DNA from 3 places in the Paenibacillus sp. p3-SID867 genome. Region 1 is predicted to be linked to each of the others. Evidence: riboswitches for the same ligand, from Rfam matches in the RefSeq annotation. Region 1 holds a riboswitch; each other region holds the start of a gene.
The links. Region 1 has a riboswitch for cyclic di-AMP ahead of M4D81_RS12760 (hypothetical protein). Riboswitches for the same ligand answer to the same signal wherever they lie in the genome.

Region 1 (4,235 bases):
GGTTGTCGATCAAGTACGGCCGGAAATTGGCGGGCCGATTCATTGCCGGCGATACCTTGGATGAGGCGCTGGATGAAATCGAGAGGCTGAACGCGAAGGGCATTCTTGTCACGCTGGACCATCTGGGGGAGGGCATCCGGACGCTGGACGAAGCAGCCGGGTATCGGGAGGAATATTTGAAGCTGGTGGAAGGGATCGCGAGGCGTGGAGTGCAGTCGAACGTATCGCTGAAACCGACGCAGATGGGCATGGCGCTGGATCTGGAGAAGGCGTACGAGAACATCAAAATGGTGGCGAAAAAGGCGAAAGAGCACCGCAATTTCGTTCGCCTGGATATGGAGGATTCGCCATACACCCAGGCGACGATTGATATGACGCTGCGGCTCCATAAGGAGGGGCTGACCAACGTGGGGACCGTAATGCAAGCCTACTTGTTCCGTACGGAGGAGGACGTCAACAATTTGATGCATGCTGGCGTAAATCTGCGGTTGGTCAAGGGGGCGTACAAAGAGCCGGGAACCATCGCCTTTCAGCAGAAGCGGGAGGTCATTGACAACTATAAGAAGTTGATCAAAATGCATTTTGATCAGGGAGCCTACGTCGCGATTGCTTCGCACGACGACAACATCATCGACTGGGTGAAGGTGTTTGCCGAGCAGAGCCGCATAGGCAAACAGGAATTTGAGTTTCAGATGCTGTACGGGCTGCGGATGAACGATCAGGCTGCGCTTGCGCAGGACGGCTACCGTATCCGGTGTTATATGCCCTACGGAACGATGTGGTACCCGTATTTCACCCGGCGGCTGGCAGAGAAGCCGGCCAACCTGATGATGGTGCTCAAAAATATGTTCAAGTGAGCGGGGGAAAACAGCCAATTGCAATGGAAGCGAGAACGGTAGCTCTTTCTAGCAGCTGTCCTAGAAGGAATAATACGCCTCCGAGCAGTCCATCAGGAAGGAACGCTCCAGCGGCAGGCTGCCTAACCGCTTCCGGGTGATGTGCTGTTGCAGATTGGCCTCCAGATCGGCGAGGGCCGATACGGCGAGCTGCATTCGTACGGATCCCCACTGCTGCTGCTTCTGGGCATAGCGAACGGCCTCGGTCACGGGCATACCTCTCAGCCTCGTAAAGACGGATGCCCAGCGGACCAGATCCGCGAATTCTCTTGTGCTTGGAAGCGCATATTCGGCATACCCGGCCGCGTCTTTACAGCTGATTTTGAACAACCCGCAGTTCCAATCTCGGTCGCTCCAGGGGATAAAGCGTTCAGCCGAGCCCCGGTCGAAACGATATATCTCCATGCAGCGGATGAGCTCTGCATTTAATGCAGGCGATGTGGTTTCGATGACGGGGGCCAGTGCGGCCTCGATGAGTTTCGTCATGGTCTACGCTCCTTTATAGGAATGTTATATGCACGGCAAAAAGGCCCGGTGAGCAGAGTAACCCCGCTCTCCAGGCCTATTTATCGTTAGAGGCCCTGCTACAGTGGCCGCTTCGCTTAAGGCTCGGGTGGTGTTCTCTCTCAAATCGCGCCTACGAGGTTAGCTGACGGATTCGGGCTTGAGAGCACCCTACCGCGATGCCTGATCATCAGGCCTGCGGATTCACCCCATTCACCAACAGAAGCTCCGTTGGCGGTTTTGGTTCCCCCGTCTCCCGATCTGTCGAGAGCTCAGCGTAAACGAATGTTTCGAATGATGGATGAATCATACGCCGGAGGACTCTAAAAGTAAATGGCCATATTGAACGGATACATTCCGAAAATCGATGAAAACCGTAAAAGAAAACGCTTACATTCGGTCGTGACATCTATTATCATGGCAAAATCTCGGTATCTCGATAGATTGCGATAAATACAAGAAAACAAGAGAAATACATAGTATAGAGCAGAATTCAGGAGATAATGGAGCGAAATCGGTCAGATCCTGTTCGACATAAGGCTACATGTGTTTTTGCTCACATTTACTTCCTGCAAGGCCGGACGTATGATACGAACTATGAATTGACGGACATCGGCGGTTGGCATACAGGCAGCCGTTCCATGAAGACCTAAAGGCTGTGTGAGAGCTGCCGTGCTCTTTATGGATCGAATCTCGGGCGAGGGCAACATGGGCCTTCGCTGGAAATGCAGGATGATGCGACTCTCACCGCTCGAACCTGAAGCTGTGCTGTTTTGTCGGACCTGGATGTTAGTCAATGGCTAATAGAATAACATGCTACTCGTTTTTAATTTTCGCTGAGTCCTTGAATGGAAAAGGAACGGGGGAACCAGTCGGGAGATGCATTTGATCTCTCAGGGGTGAATCCCATGGACAAGATAACGGTCTATGGGTAGGGCGACTCTCACGCCCGAATCCGTCAGCTAACCTCGTAAGCGTATCGAGAGAGGCAACGATTGTCGTGGACTTGGGCCACGGTGTATTTCACCGTGTTCTGATGAAGAAGCCTGCGGGAAGAGTTCTTCTCTTTCCCCAGGCTTCTTTGTTGTTGTCTTCTCTTTCTGAACTTTTTAGGAGGAGAACAAAAGATGGAGAAACCGCAGGAGTTTATCCTGGTATCCGCGCCGAACAAGGCCGGGGAAGAATTTATCCGCCAGCTGATCTATATGCGCATTTCGTTTGCGGCCATAGCCAACAACCGGGTTGAGCAGGAGAGGCTGCGAGAACTAGGCTGCACCAACATGATTCTTATCGATACAAGGGATGAACAAACCTGGATCATTCCCGAGTTTCCCGTCAGCAAGGTGTATTTGTTCGAAAGCAGCTTGAACCTGTGCTGCCGCTATTTACGGATCTGCCGGACATGGACGACGGAGTCGATTTATGTGATTACCCATTCCAGCAATCCGCGATTGATATACAAGGGACTGGGTGCCGATGTGGTGCTTCATACGAACCATCATCAGGTATCCTTCCTGATTACATCCATTGTCAGCTAAGCTTCTTGGCTGATGTGACCATGAGGTTTTAGGAGGTTGTATTCATGCAGGATTTATATATGGTGCTTATCTTGGGAGGAACCTACGGACTGCTCATGCTGTTTATGTCCTGGTGCGGACGGGTCATTTCGGAACCGGAGGTGGATTAGTCGTGATGATCATTTTAATATGCACGCTCTTTATTTTTCTATATTTGATTTATGCGCTGATTCACCCTGAAAAATTCTAGGGGAACAGCTGAAGGAGGAAGGCATTCGTCATGGGCATTTTACAAATTGCCATCGTTATACTCGTTCTGGTGCTGCTGGTAAAGCCGCTCGGAACTTATCTATATCAGGTGTTTCGCAATGAGGGGAATGGAACGGATAAATGGTTCTCCTGGTTGGAGAAACCGATCTTCGCACTGATTGGCTTGAAAGAACGCAAGGGAATGACATGGAAAGGGTATGCCATCAGCTTTGTGATAACAAATATCGTGCTCGTCGCGGCGGGGTATTTGATTCTGCGGATGCAGAGAGTATTGCCCTTCAACCCGAACGGTATCGACAATATGGAATCGACCTTGTCATTTTCTACGATCATCAGCTTTATGACCAATACGAATCTTCAGCATTACAGCGGGGAGTCGGGATTATCCTATATGGCCCAGATGGCCGTCATTACGATGATGATGTTCACGTCCGCGGCGACCGGGCTGTGCGTGGCGATTGCGTTTATCCGGGCGGTGACCAGCAAAGGTACAACCGTTGGCAACTTTTTTGAGGATTTCGTCAAAGCCCACACCCGGGTGTTCATCCCGGCCGCATTTATCATTGCGATGGTACTGGTTGCGCTGCAGGTGCCGCAGACTTTGCAGCCTACGCTCAGCGTCACGACGCTTCAAGGAAGCGAGCAGCAAATAGCTGTAGGGCCGGTGGCTGCACTGGAATCGATCAAGCACCTGGGCACCAATGGCGGCGGGTTTATGGGGGTGAACTCGGCGCATCCGTTCGAGAACCCGTCCCCGCTGACCAATGTCATCGAAATCCTGTGCATGTGGAGTCTTGGGGCGGCGCTTCCGTATACATTTGGTTTGTTCGCGAAGAGCCGCAGACAAGGATGGATCATCTTCTCTGTGATGATGACCTTGTTCATCGGATTTCTGTCGCTGAACTATGCGGCTGAAACCAATGGCAATCCGGCGTTGAATCGGCTGGGCATCGACGCATCGCAAGGCAGCATGGAGGGCAAGGAAGTTCGGTTCGGGGTCGCCCAATCCTCCCTGTTCACCACGGTGACGACCGCGGCCACGACCGGG
Region 2 (4,235 bases), on a different contig from region 1:
GTCGACATTCATATTCCGGCACTCATCGAAACCCGGCGGACGACTTCGCTGATCTACGGCCAAGCCTCGGATTTAAGCAAGGCAGCCAGCCGCTGGATTGACGAAACGGAAATTCTGTTCCGTAAGCTGGAGGAGGATAAAACCAAGAAAACCTGACGATATGCATGACCGTCAGGTTTTTTTCTTCTATATTTATTTTTCGAGCATATTCACGACCTCAGACTCAAAGCGATCCACATTATCATTCGAACCGATAACGACCATAATGTCGCCGGAGTTCACCACGTCCATGGCTGTCGGCGCTACGATGATGCCGGATTGTTTATTCAGGGCCACCACGCTGACACCGTAACGAACTCTCGTATTGAGCTCGCTAAGCGTTTTTCCGTCCATGCAGTCCGTGACCGTCATCTCCACAATCAGATAGTCCTTGGATAATTCAATATAGTCAAGCAGATTGGGCGTGACCAGCTGGTGAGCTACCCGGATCCCCATATCCCGTTCCGGAAAGATCACCCGGTCCACGCCCAGTTTCTCCAGCGCCCGGCCGTGCAGCACCGAAATCGCCTTGGCAACGACCATGGTGACACCAAGCTCTTTCAACAAGATGGCGGATAAGATGCTCATCTGAATATCGTTTCCGATCGCAACAATGCCGCAATCGAAGTTACGGATACCGAGCGATTTAAGCACCTCTTCATCGGTAGCATCCGCTACCACCGTGTGTGTCAGCAGCTCGCTCATATCCTCGACAACCTCTTCATTTCGGTCGATGCCGAGCACCTCATATCCCTGTTCCATCAGCTCAAGCGCCAGGCTGGCGCCAAATCGTCCCAAACCGATGATTGCAAATTGCTTTGGTTTCATGTCTCTCCAGTACTCCTTATCCAATAATCATTTTGCCTTCCGGATGACGATATAATTCTTTACCCTTTTTCGGCCCCAGTGCATAAGCAAGCGTCAAAGGCCCCAACCGCCCTGCAAACATCGTAATGCTGATCAAAACCTTCCCGAACACTGTCAGATCAGGCGTTAAGCCCATGGATAGACCCACCGTACCGAAGGCGGACGTCGTTTCGAATAGAATCTCCAGGAAGTCCCCTTCCTCTGTCGTCGACAGAATCATCGATACGGTTAGAACGAGCAGCAGTGCCAGTAATGCAATGGTCAGTGCCTTCAGCACCCGCTCCTGGGCCAGGCGATAACGGAACATGACGATGTCCTCACGCCCGCGCATCATGGCGATGACCGCCCCCACCATAATGGTGAAGGTTGTTGTTTTGATACCACCCCCGGTTGACCCTGGGGATGCTCCGATAAACATCAGAATAACGATAAAAAATTGCGTGGCCTGTCTAAGCCCCGTAATATCTATAGTATTCGCGCCAGCTGTACGCGGCGTTACGGATTGGAATAATGCGCCGAAGAATTTTCCGCCCCAATTCAGGGAGCCGAGCGTCCTCGGATTGGTGAATTCAAAAATAAGAATGACGATAAATCCAACCAGCAGCAAGGTAGCCGTCATGGTGAGCACTACTTTGGAGTGCAAGGAAAGTCTCCGCTGTTTCCGGAAATCAATCAGATCGGATAATACGATAAAACCGATGCCGCCCGAGACGATCAAAAACATCACGACAACGTTGACTACAGGATCATAGACATACCCGGTCAAACTCCGAAAATCGCCAAACAAATCGAAACCGGCGTTGTTAAACATCGTGACCGCATGAAAAACACCATAATAAATCGCTTGGCCGATCGGCATGTCAAACGCCCAGCGGATCGATAGAATCAAGGCACCGCAGGCCTCGATGATCAGGGAATACAGGAGCACTCTGCGAATCAGCCTTACGATTCCTTCCATCGAGGACTGATTCATCGCTTCCTGCAGAATGAGGCGATCCTTGAGCGATATGCGCCTTTTGAGAGCCAAGGCAAACAAAGTGGCCATCGTCATGAATCCGAGCCCGCCGATCTGAATCAGCAGCATGATCACGATCTGTCCGAAGGAGCTGAATGTCGTTCCTGTATCCACCACAACCAGCCCCGTTACGCAAGTTGCCGATGTCGAAGTGAACAAGGCATCGATAAATTCCAGCGGTTCACCTGTACTTGTGGATATCGGCAGCATTAACAGCGCCGTCCCGATGAAAATAATAGCCGCGAAACCAAGCACGAGAATCTGCGGCGGAGACAACCTGAGCCAGTTCAATTTAGAGTTCAATCGGTCACCTTCTTAAAAAAAATCAAGAAAAAAAGACACTGGAAAACGCAGTGCCCTTTACGGTCTGGTTCCTGTGCTGCAGCCTACGAGGTTAGCTGACGGATTCGGGCATTTTCACAGGTCGCCCTATTCATTATTCTGGGAATAATGAAATTCACCCCAATTACATGGTTCCCCCATTTTCAGTACGAAATTCGGCTGGAATATTCAGTTCCTTGAAGCATGATGTGATTATAACGCAATCCGGTACGTAACCCAATGCCGTTTTTCACCCAAAAAATCTTTAAAAGAGCGCGAATTGGGCATATTCAAGAATACAAGCATAGGGTTCTCTAACGTTTTCGAAACCTTTCATTCATTTTCATCGATTTGTTTCATTATTCCGGGATATTGGGATAAGCTGCTTATGACTTTCATAACTATGTTATATTGACTCTATGCGTTCTTAATCAGGCATATCGAATACCAGTGGGAGTATCAACTTTCTTAGAGGAGGAATTTCATGAATCGTGCAAGAGAGCCCTTGAAGCTGAAACCCAATCTGAAGCAGCTCATCGCGCCTGCCGCAGTCGGCCTGATTCTGTTCCTATTATTTCAGGTGTTTCCGTCGACGAATTCGGATTCTACCGAGATGGCATCTCCGAATATCATATCCAAGGAGCAGGCTCGGCAAGCGGCTTCAAGCTTTGCTCAGGAGTTTTTGCAGTTTACGGCTGCAAAAACGGATGACACGCTGGTTACATATCAATCCAAATCGGAACTTTACGGATATCTGGCGAAGGAAAAAAGACTTTCGGAATACAACAAAACCTATGAAGCCAAATATCCCTATGACGTATACCGCGTTCGCTTCAGCGAGCCGGGCGGCGATGCCCTCAACGTGGACGTGCACATGCAAAATTCAGGCATCGTCGGCTTCTCATACGATTACACCCGCTCCAGCTATGACCGGATTGAGCTGAACAAGGGCGATGTACAAAGGCAGATGCTGCTTGTCGTCGAGGACGGCATGTCATTAGCCGAGAAGCAGGCTCTCGCTGAGCCTTGGCTCCAGCGAGCGGGCTATGATCCTTCGCAACTGGAGCTGGTTACCCGGGAAGGGGAACCCCGGCTCCGGTATGTGGATCCGGAATCCAAGATCGGCGATTCCAGATTGGAGCACCGTTTCACCTTCGAGCAGGGGAAATTACGCTCCTATGAGCCATCTTTTTCGGTCCCGGCCGCCCATTCCGCCTATGTCAACAAGCAGACCCAAGATGCCACGCTGCTGACGCTCGCAGGGTATGGCCTGTTCACCCTCATCCTTGGCATACTTGCGATTGTGTACAGCGTGAAGACCAGAGCCTACACGTCGTTTAAGCGCGGCCTGTTCCTATCGGCGCTACTGTTTGTCATTCAGATGCTGAATACGTACAATCTGATTCCCGTTTTCAAATCCGAGGGGATGTCGCAAACCGGCATACTCGGGATGATGATTTTCTATGCGGTCTATTCGCTCATCTTCTCAGCTCTGCTCTACTTCTCCCTTGTCGGGGGCAGCGGGCTATGGCTCAAAGAAGACGGGCTCAATCCTTGGCCGCGCGCCAAAGAACCCGGATACGGTCATTATGTGCTGGACAGCATGAAGCTGGGGTATATGTGGGCTTTCATCCTGCTTGGGGTCCAATCCATTATCTTTGTCGTTCTGGGCCTGACCTTGAATACATGGTCCACTACGGATGCCACACAGTCGCCTTACAACATGCTCTATCCTTGGCTCTTTCCGCTGATGGCCTGGCTGGCCGGCATATCCGAGGAGGCCGTCTATCGGCTGTTCGGCATCAAAATGCTGAAAAAGATCGTCCGCAATACGTTCGTGGCCAGTTTGATCACTTCGATCATTTGGGCGCTCGGGCATACACTCTATCCGATATACCCTGTTATTTCCCGGCCCATTGAACTGGTTATCATCGGCTTGCTGTTCAGCTACATCTTTTTGAAATACGGGTATTTGGCGGCCATGTTCTCCCAC
Region 3 (4,235 bases), on a different contig from region 1:
TAGAGGAGAGAGGTGTTGATCGAACTGTAGAATTTATTGAGAGACGGTTGCATGATTACTATTGAGAGAATTCCTTTAACAAGGGATATGTGTACCAAAAGTTAAAGTATTAATGGACAAGAAAATTCTTGATTGGGAACCCTGAGTTACCCAATCAAGATATGATCTTCCGCGTAACCAATTTTGGAGGTGCGTTTTTTTTGAGCCAATGCATAAGCGAGCGTTAAGGGACCCAGACGGCCGGCAAACATCGTTATCGCTACAATGACTTTCCCCACGGGGGACAATTCACTTGTCAATCCCATCGACAAACCGGTGGTGCTAAATGCTGAGGTCGCTTCAAACAACACTTCCAAGAAATGTTCTTCTAGCATTCCTTCAGAGATGGTCAGCAACAGGGAAACGCCCAGCACGACCACCAAAGAACTCATGACAACGGCCAAGGCGCGCATAACGGTTTCTCCTGCTATTTTGCGCTTGAAGGCATGGATTTGACCACCCCCGCGAAAGGTTTGGATCGTAGCTAGGATGAGTACAACAAGCGTATTGATCTTAATACCGCCCCCTGTTCCTCCGGAGGCAGCACCGATGAACATCAGAATAATAATGAAAAACTGAGAAGCCGCCAGCATGCTGCCGATATCTATCGTGTTAAACCCCGAGCTTCGAGGCGTTATGCCTTGGAAAAAAGCAGCCAGCACTTGTTCGCTTTCGCTCAATTGGCCAAAGGTTGACGGATTCCAGCTCTCCAAAAAGTATATAAATAGAAAACCGAGCAGGGACAGCGTTCCTGTTCCGACTAGGACAACCTTGGAGTGAAGCGAAAGCTTCTTCCATGAACGTTTTTGGAATACATCCACAATGACTATATAGCCGAGACCTCCAATGATGAATAACAAGACAATCGTAATATTGACGATCGGATCGCCGACAAAGGGGGTAAGGCTGTCAGACCACAGGGCGAATCCGGCATTGTTGAATGCCGAAACGGAATGGAAAAGGGCGTAATAAGCTGCCTGTCCCCACCCGACGTCCTGTTGCCAGCGGAGCGTGAGGATAATCGTAGCCAAGGCTTCAAACGCGAATGCAATGAGTACCATATACATGGACAATTTAACCAAACCTTGTGCCGAGGTCGAATGCGTGGTTTGCTGAATAATCATTCGTTGCTTCAAGCCAATTCTCTTCCCCAGAACAATGGCAACCATCACGCCAAAGGTCATAAAGCCGAGCCCGCCAATTTGAATCAAGATCATGATAATGACTTGTCCAAAAGTCGAAAAAACACTACCGGTATCCAAGACAACGAGCCCGTTTACGCATATTGCTGAGGTGGCTGTAAATAAAGCATCCAGCAGACCAATTGACCTCCCGGTGGAGGAAGAGTAGGGAAGCACGAGCAATGTGGTCCCGATTATTATTAAAGTGAAAAAGACAAGCATGATGAGTTGAGGGGGACTCATATTTTTTTTAAGCTTGTTGATAAACAACTCCATTGTGTTAGGAGCGGAATGTTGTGTATTTCGATTGTTTGCATTCATAAATGTTCTTTTCACAAGTTCCACCCCCATTCTTTATTGATCGCTGCGTTCTCATACATTTCTCTGTTTTGTAAAAAAAGACGAGTCTACCACTTTCCCGTGACTTATTTTCAAGTAGTGGATGTCGTGGTCTGTTTTTATTTTCAGCACGCCGGTGTCAAAATCGGTATTTAACTCTTTGAAAAATAGACCTTCGGCTATTGGATCGCCCCCGGATTCCTTACTGCCAAGCAGATAATGAGAACCATCACTGTAAACAGTGACTCGAATTCCCCGTTCATGGGTGTCAGCTATTGGATCATCCATCCTTTGAACCGCGACAATGTGTAAATCCGTTTCGCCTATCTGGTTTAGGAGTTCGTTAACAAACGAACCACGCGTAATTTCCTGCCATCGCGTTTGACCGGATTGTCCGATGATTAGCTGGGTAATTTGATGATTCTTGGCGGTTTCCGCTATGATTTCTGAAGCCTTGCGATCTTCATTCGTTTTGACAATGAAGGTTGCCCCATACTCGTTGCATTTCACTTGCCACTCAGCCATATACCTTTCTTGTGCCTGATCTAACTCACCTTCACGCAAGGGTATAACGCTCAACACAAACAGGGGGCACTTAAGCAGTCTGGCTAATTCGCCGCCTCGACGGATGAGACGTTCTCCGTTTGGACCGTAATACACGCATACCAGTATCTTTTCATTATTAAGCAGAATAATCATTCCTTTCTTTTCTAAGCACTACAGCGTTAACAAAAAAGGCCAGGAAGCAGAGACAGTTCTGCTTCCTGGCCTTGGTTGTACGGATCATGGACAAGTCAAAGTAGTAAGAGTGTTCTCTCCCAAGACGCTGACGAGGTTAGCTGTCGGATTCGGGATTGAGAGTTCCCGTTCCTTCTTATCCAGAAAGAATTCACCCCTAAAGCTTAGTCGCTTTGTTGGTTCCCCCGTTCCTCATAGAGGATTAAGCATTTATGCGTATGAAATTTATCGTAATAAATATTATGCTAAAACATGCTGAAAGTAAACAGTTACCGATAAGTAAACAACATCATATCAAATATATTGACAAACGGGACTTTGGGGAGTACTTTTATGAATATAAAATAAAATTATTCACAGAATCACAAATGGCCTGATTAAGGATGTGAAGTGCAACATGCCCAAAAAATTCTCGGACGAAGAACGTGAATGGATACGCCAAAAACTGCTGACGGAGGCACGCCATCATTTCGAAACGGCGGGCCTTCGCAAAACGAGTGTTGAAGATCTGACGAAGGCCGCCGGCATTGCCCAAGGCTCGTTCTACATGTTTTTCGGATCGAAAGAGGAATTATATTATGAACTGATTCTGGAGGAGGAGCAGCGAATTCGCAATGCCGTTCTGGATTTATTCCCTCCTGAAGAGGTCTGCAGTAAGGAAAGCATTAAACGGTTTCTCTTATATTCACTTAGGATGATGGACGAGAGCCCGATGCTTCGGCAGATGATGGATCGCGGGGAGATGGAGCTGTTGTTCAGGAAATTGCCGAAAGACTTGCTGGAGCGTAACTTTACGGAGGATCAAGACGCGCTCTTGCCTGTGATTACGGCTTGGCAGAAGGCTGGCATTTTACCTGGTACGGCACCCGAATCCATCGTGGGCATGATCAGATCCTTGGCACTGCTTACGCTGCACCAAAAAGAGATTGGAGAGGAGCAATTTACATCTACGATCGAATTGCTAGTCGAGTTATTATCTGCCGGTATGCTTGCGGTGTCTAATACGCCGAAGGGAGATGGAGCGTTGTGATCGAAGTAAGAGGGCTTCATTACACGTATCCGAATCGGAAAGAGCCGACCCTGCATGGACTTGATTTTGTCATCCCGCCTGGCGAAATCTTTGGCTTTCTCGGCCCGTCCGGCGCTGGTAAAAGTACGACGCAAAAACTGCTGATCGGTGTCCTGAAAGGTTATCAAGGAAGTATAAAAGTCATGGGCAATGAAATCAGGGATACCGGTCCCGATTATTATGAGCGAATCGGAGTAGCTTTTGAATTCCCGAACTTCTACAGCAAATTTTCGGTTCTCGACAATTTAAAGCTCTTTCGTTCCCTTTACAAGGGGAAGACGGAGGATCCCATGAAACTGCTGGAACAAGTCGATCTAACAGATGCCGCGAATATGAAGGTTTCCATGCTATCCAAGGGCATGAAGATGAGGTTGAATTTCTGTCGGGCGTTACAGCATGATCCAGAAATCCTATTTCTGGATGAGCCTACATCCGGATTAGACCCGGTCAATGCCCACCGAATGAAAGAATTGATACTTGCCAAAAAGGCTGCCGGTAAGACGGTTCTACTAACAACGCATAATATGCAAGCGGCAGAAGAACTTTGCGATCGGGTAGCCTTTATCGTCGACGGTGAAATCAAATTAATCGATTCACCCAGAGAGTTGAAACTTCGTAAGGGAAGAAAGGAGGTCCGAGTCGAATACAGTAGGGATGGCGAATTAAAGGGGGCGGTATTTTCTCTGGATGGCATCGGTGAGAATAACCAATTTCTTAAGCTGATACAGGATTATCCCCTCGATACCATTCATTCGCAAGAGGCCTCGCTCGAACAAATTTTTATTGAGGTAACGGGGAGGCAGCTTGTATGAAGGGCCTAAGCTTATTTGTATTCGATCTGCGTTTCCAGTGGCGCCACGGATTCTATT

Region 2: linked by a shared signal. The riboswitch ahead of M4D81_RS21335 (TrkH family potassium uptake protein) and the one ahead of M4D81_RS12760 (hypothetical protein) in region 1 are both predicted to bind cyclic di-AMP.
Region 3: linked by a shared signal. The riboswitch ahead of M4D81_RS24630 (universal stress protein) and the one ahead of M4D81_RS12760 (hypothetical protein) in region 1 are both predicted to bind cyclic di-AMP.

Annotation. Positions count from the first base shown of each region.
Region 1 is NZ_JAMBDM010000005.1:227,781-232,015, reverse strand. Features, by position in the region: gene M4D81_RS12770 (proline dehydrogenase family protein) at 1-857, shown strand, start outside; gene M4D81_RS12765 (hypothetical protein) at 918-1,382, opposite strand; cyclic di-AMP (ydaO/yuaA leader) riboswitch at 1,515-1,688, opposite strand; cyclic di-AMP (ydaO/yuaA leader) riboswitch at 2,225-2,393, shown strand; gene M4D81_RS12760 (hypothetical protein) at 2,528-2,938, shown strand; gene M4D81_RS34790 (potassium-transporting ATPase subunit F) at 3,093-3,167, shown strand; gene kdpA (potassium-transporting ATPase subunit KdpA) at 3,198-4,235, shown strand, end outside.
Region 2 is NZ_JAMBDM010000010.1:202,442-206,676, forward strand. Features, by position in the region: gene M4D81_RS21325 (LysR family transcriptional regulator) at 1-156, shown strand, start outside; gene M4D81_RS21330 (potassium channel family protein) at 193-867, opposite strand; gene M4D81_RS21335 (TrkH family potassium uptake protein) at 884-2,224, opposite strand; cyclic di-AMP (ydaO/yuaA leader) riboswitch at 2,290-2,434, opposite strand; gene M4D81_RS21340 (CPBP family intramembrane glutamic endopeptidase) at 2,727-4,235, shown strand, end outside.
Region 3 is NZ_JAMBDM010000013.1:164,370-168,604, forward strand. Features, by position in the region: gene M4D81_RS24620 (glycosyltransferase) at 1-65, shown strand, start outside; gene M4D81_RS24625 (TrkH family potassium uptake protein) at 147-1,541, opposite strand; gene M4D81_RS24630 (universal stress protein) at 1,593-2,258, opposite strand; cyclic di-AMP (ydaO/yuaA leader) riboswitch at 2,368-2,516, opposite strand; gene M4D81_RS24635 (TetR/AcrR family transcriptional regulator) at 2,695-3,327, shown strand; gene M4D81_RS24640 (ABC transporter ATP-binding protein) at 3,324-4,178, shown strand; gene M4D81_RS24645 (fluoroquinolone export ABC transporter permease subunit) at 4,175-4,235, shown strand, end outside.